3 regions of the Actinoalloteichus sp. GBA129-24 genome follow, and region 3 is predicted to be linked to each of the others. Evidence: riboswitches for the same ligand, from Rfam matches in the RefSeq annotation. Region 3 holds a riboswitch; each other region holds the start of a gene.
The links. A riboswitch is a leader RNA that binds a small molecule or an ion and turns the genes downstream of it on or off. The one in region 3 is predicted to bind cobalamin.

Region 1 (4,981 bases), 410 kb from region 3:
GGGAACTCGTCGTTGATACCGCCCTGCCGGTAGTGCAGGTCCGTGTGGCACACCCCGCACGCCGCGACGTCCACCACCACCTCGCCCGGTCCCGGATCGGGGACCACGATCGTCTCGACGGTGACGGGGGCGTCCCGTGCGGTGGCCACGACCGCTCTGACCTGCTGCGGCATCCGAACTCCTCTGGTCGACCCGGTGCCCGGCGCCTCGGCGGCGTCGGGGCGAAGGATCACGGTAGAGCAGCACAGGCCGCCGATCCACCGCCACGCGGGGAGTCCGCAGGCCCCCTTCCGGGGGTGACGCACACACCGAGTGCCTCGGGGTCGGATCGGCCGCCGCCTGCCGGGAAGAACGGCCGATCCAGCGGATCGCTCGACGCCCGGCGCCGGACTCACTCGCGGGTGACGTCCGGCGCCGGGCATCGGCGAACGTCAGCCGCGAACCTGCGTCCGCAGGGCTCGGGCCGCCGAGACCATGGCACGCAGGGCGGGTTCGACCTCGGCGTATCCCCTGGTCTTCAGGCCGCAGTCGGGATTCACCCACAACCGGTCGCCGGGCACCGCGTCCAGCGCCGCGCCGATCAGCCGGGTCACCTCGGCCTCGTCGGGCACTCGCGGCGAATGGATGTCGTAGACGCCGGGACCCACGCCTCGGCGGTAGCCGATCTTGTGCAGGTCGTCCAGCACCTCCATCCGAGAGCGCGCCGCCTCGATCGTCGTCACGTCCGCGTCGAGCGCGTCGATCGCGTCGATGACGTCCCCGAACTCCGAGTAGCACAGATGGGTGTGGATCTGCGTGCTGTCGGCGGCGCCGGAGGTCGCCAGCCGGAAGGAGTCGACCGCCCAGGCGAGGTAGTCGGCGCGGTCGGCCTCCCGCAGCGGCAGCAGCTCCCGCAACGCGGGTTCGTCCACCTGCACGATGCGCAGCCCGGCGCTCTCCAGATCGCGGATCTCGTCGCGGAGCGCCAGCGCCACCTGGCGTGCCGTGTCGCCGAGCGGCTGATCGTCTCGGACGAAAGACCAGGCCAGGATCGTGACCGGTCCGGTGAGCATCCCCTTGACCGGCCGCTCGGTCAGCGACTGTGCGTAGGAACTCCACTCGACGGTCATCGGGGCGGGCCTGCTGACGTCGCCGTGGATGATCGGCGGCCGGACACAGCGGGAGCCGTAGGACTGCACCCAGCCGTGCTCGGTGGACAGGAAGCCCGCCAGGTTCTCGGCGAAGTACTGCACCATGTCATTGCGTTCCGGTTCGCCGTGGACCAGCACGTCCAGGCCGATGTCCTCCTGAAGCGCGATGACGTCGGCGATCTCCGCGCGCATCCGCCGCCGGTACTCGTCCTCGTCGATCCGGCCCGCCCGGCGGTCCGCCCTCGCCCGGCGAACCCCGCCGGTCTGGGGGAAGGAGCCGATGGTCGTGGTGGCCAGCGGCGGCAGGCCCAGCCGTTCGGCCTGGCCCTCGACCCGGACCTGATAGTCGGCCCGCCTGCTGTGCTCCGGACGCAGCGAGTCGAGCCTGGCCCTGACCCGCTGGTCGCGGGCTGCCGCGCCTTCGCGTGCCCGCAGGGCCCGCCGCGACTCCTGGAGCTCGGCGGCCACCTCGTCGGCCCCGCTGAGCGCCTTGCTCAGCAGGACGACCTCGTCCACCTTCTGTCGAGCGAAGGCGAGCCGGGCACGCAGCGCGGGGTCGAGCCCGGATTCGGCGTCGAGGTCGTAGGGGACGTGCAGCAACGGCGCGGAGGTGCCGACCTCGACCTTGTCGGCCACCCCGAGCAGAGTCGCGCAGTAGGCGAGGGCCTCGTCGAGGTCGGTGCGCCAGACGTTGCGTCCGTCGACGACCCCGGCGAGGAGGGTCTTGTTCCGAATCCCGGCGATGCTCGCGATGCCCACCAGGTCGGCCCGACCCGCCACGAGGTCGAGTCCGACGGCCTCGATCGGCGCGTCGGCGAGCACGCCCAGTGCGTCAGCGAGTGCACCGTGATAGCCGGTGACCAGGAGATTGGGTCGCCGCTGAGCCTCGCCGAGCCTGCGGTAGGCATGGGCGAGCGCGTCGAGTTCCGCCGGAGTCCGATCGGCTGCGAAGGCGGGTTCGTCGAACTGGACCCATTCCGCGCCCGCGTCCGCCAGCTCGGCGAGGAGTTCCAGCTGTGTGTCGATCATCGCGTCGAGCAGGTCCAGCCGGTCGAAGCCTGCCGGAGCGTCGGGGGCGGACTTGGAGAGCAGCAGGAACGTGACCGGCCCGATCAGCACCGGCCGGGTGGTGATGCCGAGGGCAGCGGCCTCCCGGAACTCCTCGACCGGCTTGCGGCCGGCCAGTCGCAGCACGGTGTCCGGGCCCAGTTCGGGCACCAGGTAGTGATAATTGGTGTCGAACCACTTGGTCAGCTCCAGGGGCGCGAGGGAGTCGGCTCCCCTGGCGGCGGCGAAGTAGGCGTCCAACGGCGTGCGACCCGACTCGGTATAGCGGGCGGGCAACGCGTCGACCAGGACCGCCGTGTCGAGGACCTGGTCGTAGTAGGAGAACGTGTTGGAGGGCACCGAGCCGAGGCCTGCGTCCCGCAAGGCCGTCCAGGTGGCCGCGCGCAATGCGGCCGCGACCTCGTGCAGGGCCGAGGCGTCGATCCGCCCGGCCCAGTACGCCTCCAGGGCACGCTTGAGTTCTCGATCGGGTCCGATCCGGGGGTAGCCCAGGACCGTGGCGCCGAGCGCCGGGACATGCGTGCGATGGGTCACTGCTCTCTCCTCGCGAGGCGGCAACGAAACCCCGAGGCGGGCACGCGAGCGACCGGAACGCGAGCAGAACGGGCAGGACCGAGACCGGTCCCCGACTGACTGCTCACCCCGGTCCTCCCGCGAAGACCTCGGAGCGGCACGGACCCGTCGGGACCGCGCCGCCGACGGCAGGTCTTCGGACTCACGGGCGCTTCCGACCGTCGAGGTCGGCTGACCTACTGTCCGTCGCTTCCCGGAGGCCGGACCTCCAGTGCTGTGACCGTCCTCGCTGTGAGGACGGTGACGGAGTTCGTTCCCGCTCACCGCTGCGGGGCAGTCCCGGATTCCCACCGGGTTCCCTCTTGCCTCGTCACCGCCGCTGATCCACGCCGTTCGGCGTGGGCCGTGGACGCCGACGAACCATCGGCGAAACCGATCCTAACGGGCTCGTCTCGACGCGGACTCGACATCTCGCAGGCCGGGATCGCCTACCCTCGACGCCATGCATCCCGTCTCCGAGCTTCCCGGTAAGCCGACCTCGGCAGCGGCCACCACGCTCAGTCAGATCATGACCGCGACCGAGACGAACCTGTACGGCACGGTGCACGGCGGCGTGATCATGAAGTTCGTCGACGACGTCGCGGCGGCCTGCGCCGGGCGACACTCGGGTGGCACGGCGCTGACAGTGTTCATGGACGAGATGCTGTTCCTGATCCCGGTTCGCGTCGGTGATCTCGTACACGCCAGCGCCCAGGTCAACTGGACGGGTCGCACCTCGATGGAGGTCGGGGTGCGGGTCGTGGCCGAGCGCTGGAACGAGTCGGTGCCGCCCACGCATGTGGCGAGCGCCTACCTGGTGTTCGTCGCGGTCGACTCCGACGGGAAGCCGAGACCGGTTCCCGAGGTCCTTCCCGAGTCGGCGACCGATCGACGACGGCACGCCGAGGCGGGCATCCGCCGTGAGCACCGGTTGGCCCGACGCGCGGCCATCAAGCGCAGTCGAGAGGTCGGCCCCGAGCCTGCGGCCTCGGACCCCGCTGCCCGCTCCTGAGTCACGGTCGGCGCCGAGGCGATCCGGCGGGCAGGCACGGCGGCGGCCTGTCCCGTCCGGGCCAGGCCGGCGAGGTCGCTCGGCGGGGCCGGACCGGTGCCCGCCCGACCACTCCCCGCCGCACGCGGCCTGCGAGGCAGGGCAGCCGCCCGCCCTCGGCGCTCGCAGCGAACGATGGCTGCGTCCCGGCGCAGGCGAACCCGCCGACAGGCAGGCCCGGCGAGGATGGTCGGGGCGGAGAAGCCGAGTGCGGGCGGTTCGTCGTCACCCCTCATCGACGACGAACCGCCCGCACGTGCAACAGCGGACCCGAGCAGACATCGGGCGACACCACAGACGGGCCTCCCCCCTGCACCCGCCTGCCGTGCCGTCCGCAGGGCCGCCGCCCCACACCGTGACGGCTTCCCCCTCACCGACCGAGCACACCCCCGGCGCTCGTCATCCGCCCGATCGGGGGAGTCCGGCCGCGCTCCGTCAGCGCGGAGAACGGCCGGGGGCGGCGTCATCGGGCCTGCCGATCGGCCGTCCACTCACCACGGAGCCACCGTCCGTTGCGGAGCACCGTGTCGCCACGGCGCCTGCCGGTACGGGCGCCGTGCCCGGCTGACCGCGGTCGAGATCCCCGTTCTCGTCCCCGTCACCGGGTTTCGCGGCACCGAGATGCCAGGGACGCTGCCGCTCCGGGCGCGCCGCCGAGGGCACGGGGCCCCGTCTCGGTCGATCGTCCGACGTCGTGCGGATCAGCGGCTCTCCCCCACGGTGCACCGCCGCCGCGCGCATCGAGATCAGCCGAGGGTCAGCGGCTGGTGCGACGGACGAACAGCACGCTGGAGATCACGAACGCCAGCGCGCCGAGCCCGACGCACCAGCCGAGGGCCCATGCCGCGCTGTTCCCGACCGGCGACCCCGTCAGCAGCGCCCGCACCGTCTCGATGACCGGCGTGGCAGGCTGATTGTCCGCGACGACGCGCAGTGCGTCCGGCATCGTCTCGGTGGGGACGAACGCGCTGCTCAGATAGGGCAGGAAGAGGATGACGAAGGAGAACTGGCCGGCACCCTCCACGGTCTTGGCCAGCAGTCCGAAGATCATCGACAGCCAGCTGATCATCAGGATGTAGAGGGCCACCACCCCGAAGGCAGCCGCCCATTCGAGGACGTTCGCGGCGGGTCGGAAGCCGATCAGCAGTGCAACGAGGATCACCAGTGTCGTGGAGACGAG
Region 2 (4,981 bases), 420 kb from region 3:
CGATCAGGAGCACCGGAGCGTCCTTCACTCCCCCGACCATGAAGGCGATCACCACGCCGGGCAGCGTCCCGTGACTCATCGCGTCGCCGAACATGCTTCGACCGCGCAGTACGGCGAAGGGCCCGAGGACTCCGGCCAGCATGCCCAGCAGCGCGGAGCCGCCGATCACCACGGACGCGGCGTAGGACAGACCGAGGACTCCGCCGGTCATCCCGTCCGCTCCGGTCCGGACCCTGCCGAATCCGAGCCGGGTGTGTCCGAATCGGGCGCGTTCGAATCGGACGCTCGGGAATCGGACGCTGGGGAATCGGACGCTGAGGAATCGGATGCTGAGGAACCGGACGCTGAGGAACCGGGAGCGGTCGGGTCGGACGCAGCGGAGCCGCGCGCAGGTGCCCGGCCTTCGACGTCCGCCTCGGTGGTCCGGTCGGTGCCGTCCGCCGTCGGCGGGGTCGCGGAGTGGGCGTCGCGGTCTGCGGAGTCGGCGCGACTCGGCATCGGGATGCCGTAGGCCGCCTCCAGGTGCTCGGGCCGCAGCACGCGGCTCACCGGCCCGTCGGCGATCACCCGGCCCGACAGCAGCACGGCGTGGTCGAAGTGGTCCTGCACCGTGCGCAGGTCGTGATGCACCATCAGCACCGAGCGGCCCTCCTGCTCGCACAGCTCGACGAGCAGCGTCAGCAGTCGTGTCTCGGTGCTCGTGTCGACGGCGGCGAAGGGCTCGTCGAGTACCAGGAGGTCGGCCTGCTGGGCCAGTGCCCTCGCCAGGAACACCCGCTGCCGCTGACCGCCGGACAGCTCGTCCAACGGCGTGTCGGCCGAGTCGGTGACCCCCGTCCGCAGCATGGCCTCGCTGACGGCGCGGTCGTCCTCCCGAGTCAGCCTGCGGAACCAGCCGCGATGCGGGTAGCGACCCATCTCCACGACTTGTACGGCCGTGACGGGGAAGTCCTGGGCGACGGCATCGCGCTGCGGCACGTAGGCCACCCGCCTGCGCACCCGGGCCAACGGCTCGCCGAGCAGTCGGATGGCGCCCCCGGTCGACGGGAGCAGACCGAGCGCGGCCTTGATCAGCGTCGACTTGCCCGCGCCGTTGGGCCCGACCACGGCGGTGAGTCGGCCTGCGGGCACCACCAGCTCCGGCACCGTCAACACGGTCCGCCCGCGATAGCCGACCGTCAGCCCCGTCGCGACGAGGGCGGGCGCGGGCTCGGTCGCCCCTGGAGTCGGCGAATCGGGCGTGGCGGCTGCGCGGCGGATCATCGCAGTCCCGCCACGAGCAGGTCGACGTCGGCGCGGACCATGCCGAGGTAGGTGCCCTCCGGCGTGCCTTCCGCGCCCGCCGCGTCGGAGTACAGGCTTCCGCCGAGCGTCGCCGTCGCGCCGAGGGCGGCCGCCGCGTCGAGCACCGCGGCAGCGGTCTGACCGGACACGCTGGACTCGACGAACACGGCCCGCACGCCGTGCTCGGCGATGACGCCCGCCACTCGATCGATGTCGCCGATGGTCGCCTCGTCCACAGTGGACACGCCCTGCACCGCCTCGACCCGGATGTCGTAGGCGCGGCCCAGGTAGCGGAAGGCGTCGTGCGAGGTGACCAGGATGCGGCGGGACTCCGGAATCTCGGCGAGCCGCTCGCCGACCTCCTCGTGCAGTTCGCTCAGCTCGACGCGATGCCGTTCCCAGCGGCCGTCGAAGCGGTCGGCCCGGTCGGGATCGAGTTCGGCGAGCGTGCCGCCGACCGACGCGAGTGCGTCTCGCCACAGTGCCACGTCGAACCAGATGTGCGGGTCGTACTCCGTCGCCGAGCCCGCTTCCTCGGCGGGAAGGAGCGAGGCGGTCGGCACGGTCTCGCCCACGAACAGGACCGTGGTGTCGCGGGCGAGATCGTCGAGCACCGGCCGGAGCCCGGCCTCCAGATGCAGGCCGACGGCGACGATCAGGTCCGCCTCCCGCAGCAGCCGCAGATCACCCGCCTGGGCCTGATAGAGATGCGGGTCGACGCCGCTGCCCATCAGCCCGGTCAGCTCGATGTCGGTGCCGCCGATCTCACCGACGGCGTCGGTGAGGAAGTTCGTCGTGGTCACGACCCGGAGTCTGCTCCCTGCCTCGCTGTATCCGCCGCCGACGTCCTGGCGCACTGCCCAGGCCGACGCGGCGAGCACGACCAGCAGCGCCGAGGTGATGCCCAGCACGACGCGGCGGCGGCGACGGGCTCTGCTGCGGTGTCTGCCCGATTCGGCTTCCGTTGCCCCGTCCACGGCTCTCCTCTCGAGAAGGACGCCCACTCTGATGAGAGCAGTTTTCACTAAGAACCGGGTCGCGTCACCCTCCCGGTCGGCCCGGTCACCCTGTGATCGCCTCGTTCTCGGCGAGTCACCCTAGCCGACCACAGTCGGGAACACGCCAGGATGTTGGGGTGAGACAAAGCACCGACCCCAACATGTAGTCTCACCCCCGCTGATGGTTCGTCAGGGCGCCTGCCGGTGTCATGACGAGGAGACAGGGAACCCGGTGCGAGTCCGGGACTGCCCCGCAGCGGTGAACGGGAACGAAGGCCGTCGCCGTCCATACCGGACGGTGCACACACTAGGAGACCTCGGTCTCTCGGGAAGTGACGGCCGTAGGACCGGCGAGTCCCACCTCGCCGGAAGCCCGTGAGTCCGAAGACCTGCCATCGGCGCGTGCCACCGAGCACGCCGTCCGAGGCCTCGAGGGTGGGCCGTGTGGACAGCGACGGATCATGCCATCGGCAGGTCCGCGTGCTGCCGCGCGCTCCTCCTCGGGGGTGAACCGATGCCGCCCCGGCTACGAGGAGACCACCGTGACCGTCGAGTCACTCCGACCAGCACGACCCGTTCAGGCAGATCGCCGCGCGATCGCCGAGGGGATTCCCGCCTCCGCCGCTCCCGCGCCGCTTGAACTTCCCGATCGGGTGATCCGGGTCAAGGACGCGGACGGCGCTCTCGCTCCACTCGACGTCGAACGGCTCGCCGCGACCGTGCACGAGGCGTGTGCCGGGCTGGCAGGCGTCACCGCGCAGACCGTCCTCGACGAGACGGTGCGCAACCTCTACGACGGCATCGACGCCGACGAGCTGGCGCTGGCCCAGATCATGGCCGCCCGCAGCATGGTCGAGATCGAGCCGCACTACTCGCAGGTGGCCGCCCGGCTGCTGTTGGAGAAGCTGCGTGCCGAGGCGTTGACCTTCCTCGGCCGCCCCGTGCCCGACGCGAGCCCCGAGGCGGTCGCGGCGAGTTACCCGGCCGCCTTCGAGGCCTTCGTGCGGCGCGGCATCGCCCTGGACCTGCTCGACCCGACCCTCGCCGACTTCGACCTCGGCCGGATCGCCGCCGCGCTGCGCCCGGAGCGCGATCGGGACTTCCAGTTCCTCGGCCTCCAGACGCTCTACGACCGCTACCTCCAGCACAGCGGCGGCGTGCGGTTCGAACTGCCGCAGATGTTCTTCATGCGCGTCGCGATGGGCCTGGCACTGCGCGAGGACGAGCGCGAGGCGCGGGCGATCGAGTTCTACGAGCTGCTGTCCACCTTCGCCTTCATGTGCTCCACCCCGACGCTGTTCAACTCGGGCACCACCCGACCGCAGCTCTCGTCCTGCTTCCTCACCACCGTCGAGGACGACCTGAGCGGGATCTTCCACGGCATCCGCAACAACGCCATGCTGTCGAAGTACGCGGGCGGACTCGGCAACGACTGGACGCCGGTCCGCGGCCTCGGCGCGCACATCAAGGGCACCAACGGCAGCTCGCAGGGCGTCGTCCCCTTCCTGAAGATCGCCAACGACACGGCGGTGGCCGTGAACCAGGGCGGCAAGCGGCTCGGTGCGGTCTGCGCCTACCTGGAGACCTGGCACGTCGATGTCGAGGAGTTCCTCGACCTGCGCAAGAACACCGGCGACGACCGGCGCCGCACCCACGACATGAACACGGCGAACTGGGTTCCCGACGAGTTCCTCCGCCGCGTCGAGGCCGACGACCAGTGGACGCTGTTCTCCCCCGACGAGGTCCCCGACCTGCACGACCTCTACGGCACCGCGTTCGCCGAGCGGTACCGGGAGTACGAGCGGGCCGCCGACCGGGGTGAGATCAGGGTCTTCCGCCGGGTCCGGGCCGTCGAGCTGTGGCGGCGGATGCTGACCATGCTGTTCGAGACCGGCCACCCGTGGATCACCTTCAAGGACCCGTGCAACCTGCGCTCGCCGCAGCAGCACATCGGCGTGGTGCACTCGTCGAACCTGTGCACCGAGATCACGCTGAACACCTCCGCCGACGAGGTCGCCGTCTGCAACCTCGGGTCGGTCAACCTGGCCGAGCACCTGCGCCCCGGCCCCGACGGACGGCTGGAGCTGGATCGGGAGCGGCTGGCCGCCACCGTCACCACCGCCGTGCGGATGCTGGACAACGTCATCGACGTGAACTTCTACACGATCCCCGAGGCACGACGGTCGAACCTGCGGCACCGCCCGGTCGGCCTGGGCATGATGGGCTTCCAGGACGCCCTGTTCCAGCTCGGTCTGCCGATCGCCTCCGATGAGGCGGTGGCCTTCGCCGACCGCAGCATGGAGGAGATCAGCTACCACGCCATCGCCGCGTCCAGCGAGCTGGCGGCGCAGCGCGGCAGCTACGAGTCCTACGCGGGCTCGCTGTGGAGCCGGGGCGTGCTGCCCATCGACTCGATCGCCCTGCTGGCCGAGCAGCGGCAGAGCGGCGACCTGGTCATGGACACGACGTCCACGATGGACTGGCAGTCCCTGCGCGAACGGGTCCGCACCGTCGGAATGCGCAATTCGAACGTGATGGCCATCGCGCCGACCGCGACCATCGCCAACATCTGCGGCGTGAGCCAGTCCATCGAGCCGCAGTATCAGAACCTGTTCGTGAAGTCGAACATGTCCGGCGACTTCACCGTGGTCAACCCGCATCTGGTGGCCGCGCTGAAGGAGCGGGGTCTGTGGGACGAG
Region 3 (4,981 bases):
ACGTCCGCGAGTCGACTGATCGTCGTCTCACAGGGCACCATCGCCAACGACGACCTCAGCAGGCTGATCGAGCCCACGCTGCGCGCCCTGGCCGATCTCGATGCGTTAGTCGTCGTCACCACCGGCCGCGACGTCGTGCCCGCCGGACTGCCCGCCAATGCACGAGTCGCCGAGTTCATCCCCTTCGACGCCATGCTCCCCCACGTCGACGTGCTGGTCAGCAACGGCGGCTACGGCGGCGTCCAGCAGGCACTGCGTCACGGGGTCCCGATGGTGCTGGCGGGCGACACCGAGGACAAGATCGAGGTCGGTGCCAAGGCCGCCTGGGCAGGGGCGGCCGTCAACCTCGGCACCGGGGACCCGGACGAGGCGGACATCCGCAAGGCCGTCGAGAGCATCCTGGACGATCCGCTCCTCCGCGACCGGGCCCGACGGCTCCAGGCCGAATACGAGGCGCACGACCCCTGCTCCGCGATCGCCGCCGCCGTCGAGCAGGCCGGGCGGTCCTGCTGAGTCGCGGCGCCTGCCTTCGGCCCGCCTGGCTCCGGCGTCAGTCGGGAGACGTCGCGAGGCACCCAGCCGCACCCGAGCCGCAGCGCTGCCGCGCCAAGGGTGCGAACAGCACCGACACGGCAGGCGCCTGCGCTGCTGAGCGGCCCCGGAGCATTCGCAGGCCGGATCACGGCTGATACGAACCCGGAGTCGCCGGTTCAGACCGGCGGACAGCCCCGAGGCCACCCCGCCGAGGTGAGCAGCGGGCTCATCTCCAGCGCGGTGGCCGCGAGCTGACCCGGCGATCCGGTGAGCAGGGCGTCCGGGGGAAAGTCGCGCAGCCACTTCGCCAGGAGCACCGGATCGTCCGCCGTGACGAGCAGCCGTTGGAAGTCCACCGGCAGCGACCGGTTCGTGGGCAGCGGAAACTGTCGCCTCATGCGCACACCCCACGGCAGTCCCGGCAGCTGCGCGTCGAGACGGATCGGCAGCTCCAGGGCGAGCCGGCGGGCAGGCGGCACGACACGAGGCTGGCCGAGGCAGGCGTCGACGAAGGCGTCGTAGGGATCGAGACCGGTGGTGGCCGCACTGAGATCGGCCATGCCGCTGAGCCTGCCGTTGACCTCCAACACCTGGAGCCTGCCATCGCAGACGGCGAAGTCGATCTGCCATGGACCGCACACGTCGAACTGGTCGGTCATGCCGCGGATGAACCCGGCCAGCTCGGTGATCACGGCAGGCGGGAGCGCGATCGGAGCGAGCCGCGCCCGATGCCCCGGAATGCAGCGCTGGTCCAGCGGACCGAAGGAGGCGATCGGCCAGCAGTCGGTGACGTTCGCGCCGCTCAAGAGTTCGAGGCCGAACTCCTCACCCCGGCAGACACGCTGAACGACGACGGGGAAGGCGGTCAGCGGCAGCGTCGTGAGGCGCTGCTCGGTGTCGACATGCCAGCGGCCCGCGCGTGGGAGTGACCTGGCCTCCTTCACCATGACGGGCAGGCCGCCGATCCGACGCACCGCCGACTCCAGTTCCTCCACCCGGTCGCAGATGACGGCCTCGGGCACCGGCCAGCCCGCCGCGAGCGCGACGCGATGGAACATCGCCTTGTCGGTGACCAGGTCGGCGAAGCGGGTCGAGTGGACGACGGCGTGCCTGCCGGGGCCGCGCCACGCGTCGGCGGCGGCGGCCAGGCTGGGCAGCAGCTGTTCCTGGTCGACCGGATAGAGGCTCGGGATGACCAGCTCGACGTCTTCCTCGGTCCAGACCGCCAGCAGGTCCTCCGGTTCCGCACTCGCCGCCAGGTGCCGGTGACGAGCCCGCCTGCCGACGTAGTCGGCGACGTCCGTCGGCCCTAACAACACCAGGTCGTGGTGGCCGGAACGGGTGATGGCGTCGACCACTCGGTCAGCACGGAATTCTCCGATGACGGCGATCCTCATTGCGGCTGCCTCGTCTTTCGTCCTGGACACGGGCCTGCGGTAGCTGGCACACCGCCGGTCGATCTCGTGGCTGCCGTCGCGACATCACGAGCCCTGTCACCTGAACTTCGCGGATCTACCACCCTTAGTGACGGACGTCGACTACTCATCGTAATGATCTCCGTGGGTGGCGGACCACTCGGCACAGCAGTCCCGTCTCCGACGATGCATCCGGCGGGCCGAGGGTCGACCGCGTCCTGCCCATCGGCGACGAGCGCTCGATGCGGCGCCCTTCGCCGTGCGTCACCGGGTTCGACTGCGTACCGCCGCCTGCGCCGATCCGCCGACCGCGCCGAGTCGAGCACATCGAGCCGGGTGTCTCGGGCCCGGCGCAGGGCGGAGGAACGACTTGGTGGCTCGAGCCGGCACGGCTGAACGGTCTGCCGCGTGCGCCGACCCAGGACCACTCGAGTGAGTTAATCTCCTCGGTAGTCTCTCGACGACCGCTGACCGGTCGTGACAACTTCAGACGTCCCCGGCGGGGGAAGCCGGTCGAAGTCCGGCGCTGACCCGCAGCCGTGGTTCGTGCCGAGGCACGACGAGCCGGAATGCCCGTCCGGGGACGAGGGCTCGTTCACACTGTCGTGGTCCGCAGGTGGAGTCCGATTCGAGCACGCACGCCGACGTCGGCGGCGCCTGCTCTTGGTCGGATGCCTCTCTCGACCCGCTCGGGGAAGGCATCGAGGCATGTCGGGTACCACGCTGCGCAGGCCGCAGACCGCCGCCGGACACCGGATCGTGGTCGAGACGCCCTCGCTCCGCGCCGCGCAGGCCCGTCGGCGGCCCCGAGACCGGCATGACAGCCCTCCTGCCGAGCGGCCCTGCGAGCCCCGTGCCTCCGGGACGTGGGCGGCGTGACCGCATCGGTGCTCCGGGCCTCGACGCGGCTCCCGAGAGCCCTGCATCCCGGTGCCTGGTGGTTATGGGCACTGGCCCTGGCGGCCGCAGCGGGCCGCACGACCAATCCGCTGCTGTTGTCGCTGATCCTGGTGGTGGCGGGGTACGTCGTGGTCCGGCGTCGCGGCCGGGCGCCGTGGGCCGCCACGTTCCGGATGTACGTGTACCTCGGGGTGTTCATCGTCGTCATGCGCGTGTTGTGGCGGATGATCTTCGGGGGCGGTGCGGGCGAGCACATCCTGTTCGTGCTGCCGGAGATCACGCTCCCGGAGGCGGCGGCGGGCATCCGGCTGCTCGGCCCGGTGAGCGCCGAGGAGCTGCTCGGCGGGCTCTACGACGGGCTGCGCCTGGCGACGATGCTGATCTGTCTCGGCGCGGCGAACTCGCTGGCCGATCCGCGCCGGATGCTCAAGGCGGTGCCTGCGGCGCTCTACCAGATCAGCACGGCCGTGGTGGTGGCCCTCTCCGTGGCGCCGCAGCTCATGGAGAGCGTCCTGCGGGTCCGCCGGGCCCGGCGGCTGCGCGGCGGCAGACAACGCGGGCTCCGGGCGTTGCGCGGCATCGTGGTCCCGGTACTGGCCGATGCCATGGACCGGTCGCTCGCCCTGGCCTCGGCGATGGACTCCCGAGGGTACGGCCGGTTCGGCGACACGCCGAGGCGCACTCGTCTGCTGACCGGGGTGCTGGTGATCGCGGGCCTGCTCGGCGTGTGTGTCGGCGTGTACGGGCTGTTGGACGGCACCCGGCACGCCTTCGGGCTGCCGATGGCGGTCGCGGGCCTGCTCGTCGCCGGTGCGGGCTTCCTCGTCGCAGGCAGGCGAATCCGCCGCAGCGTCTACCGGCCCGACCGGTGGCGCCTGCCGGAGACGCTCGTGGTGCTGTCGGGCCTGACCGCCGCCCTCGTGCTCACCGTGACCGCCGGGGTCGACCCGGCGAACCTCTATCCCTCACTCAGCCCGCTGAGCTGGCCGACGGTGACGCTGCCGCCGGTGCTCGGCATCCTCGCGGGAGTCGCCCCCGCGTGGTTCGCCCCGCCGCCGGAGGTCCGCTCATGATCCGCTTCGAGGAGGTGGCGGTCCACTATGGCGAGTCCGCCCCCGTCCTGTCCGGTGTCGACCTGGAGATCGAGGAGGGCGAGCTGTGCCTCGTGGTCGGTCACACCGGCTCGGGCAAGTCGACGCTGCTCGGTGCGATCAACGGCCGGGTGCCGCACTTCACCGGCGGGACGCTGCGCGGCCGAGTCACGGTGGCGGGACGGGACACGAGGACGAATCCACCCCGTGAACTCGCCGACCTGGTCGGAGTCGTCGGCCAGGACCCGCTGGCAGGTTTCGTCACCGACACGGTGGAGGAGGAGCTGGCCTACGGCATGGAGCAGCTCGCGATTCCCGCCGAGGTGATGCGCAAGCGCGTCGAGGAGACGCTGGACCTGCTCGGAATCGCGGAGCTGCGGGACCGGTCGCTGCGTTCCCTGTCTGGTGGGCAGCAGCAGCGGGTGGCGATCGGCTCGGTGCTCACCGTGCATCCTCGGGTGCTGGTGCTCGACGAGCCGACCTCGGCGCTGGACCCGACGGCCGCCGAAGAGGTGCTGGCCTCGGTCACCCGGCTCGTGCACGATCTCGGGGTCACGGTGGTGATCGCCGAGCACCGGCTGGAACGGGTCGTGCAGTACGCCGACCGCATGGTCTACCTGCCCGGCGACGGCGGCGTGGTCGACGGGCGGCCCGCCGAGGTGCTGGCGGACGCGACGCTGGCGCCGCCGGTGGTGGAGCTGGGCAGGCTGGCGGGCTGGACGCCGCTGCCGTTGTCGGTGCGCGACGCCCGCAGACGGGCGCCTGAGCTGCGCGCCCGGCTGACCGACCACGCCCCGCCCGCGCCGGAGAGGGCGGCGACGGAGTCGCCGCTGCTGTCGGCACACGACGTGGTGGTGCGGCACGGCGACGTCGTGGCGGTCCGGGCGGTGAACCTCGACCTGCACGGCGGTCAGGTCACCGCGCTGATGGGCCGAAACGGCTCCGGCAAGTCCTCACTGCTGTGGGCTCTGCAGGGTTCGGGCCGCCGCGCGGGCGGCACTGTGCTCACCGGCGGACTCGATCCGGCGGCCGAGCCCGCGC

Region 1: it holds a riboswitch for cobalamin, as region 3 does, so the genes downstream of both, metE (5-methyltetrahydropteroyltriglutamate--homocysteine S-methyltransferase) here and UA75_RS13210 (CbiQ family ECF transporter T component) in region 3, are expected to answer to the same signal.
Region 2: it holds a riboswitch for cobalamin, as region 3 does, so the genes downstream of both, UA75_RS11395 (ribonucleoside-diphosphate reductase subunit alpha) here and UA75_RS13210 (CbiQ family ECF transporter T component) in region 3, are expected to answer to the same signal.

The regions. Positions count from the first base shown of each region.
Region 1 is NZ_CP016077.1:2,546,214-2,551,194, reverse strand. It holds gene UA75_RS11450 (S-(hydroxymethyl)mycothiol dehydrogenase) at 1-173, opposite strand, end outside; gene metE (5-methyltetrahydropteroyltriglutamate--homocysteine S-methyltransferase) at 432-2,732, opposite strand; cobalamin riboswitch at 2,881-3,104, opposite strand; gene UA75_RS11440 (acyl-CoA thioesterase) at 3,214-3,762, shown strand; gene UA75_RS11435 (ABC transporter permease) at 4,559-4,981, opposite strand, start outside.
Region 2 is NZ_CP016077.1:2,535,416-2,540,396, reverse strand. It holds gene UA75_RS11410 (metal ABC transporter permease) at 1-211, opposite strand, end outside; gene UA75_RS11405 (metal ABC transporter ATP-binding protein) at 208-1,263, opposite strand; gene UA75_RS11400 (metal ABC transporter solute-binding protein, Zn/Mn family) at 1,260-2,261, opposite strand; cobalamin riboswitch at 2,448-2,694, shown strand; gene UA75_RS11395 (ribonucleoside-diphosphate reductase subunit alpha) at 2,879-4,981, shown strand, end outside.
Region 3 is NZ_CP016077.1:2,959,405-2,964,385, reverse strand. It holds gene UA75_RS13220 (glycosyltransferase) at 1-513, shown strand, start outside; gene UA75_RS13215 (hypothetical protein) at 711-1,931, opposite strand; cobalamin riboswitch at 2,421-2,545, shown strand; gene UA75_RS13210 (CbiQ family ECF transporter T component) at 2,825-3,922, shown strand; gene UA75_RS13205 (ABC transporter ATP-binding protein) at 3,919-4,981, shown strand, end outside.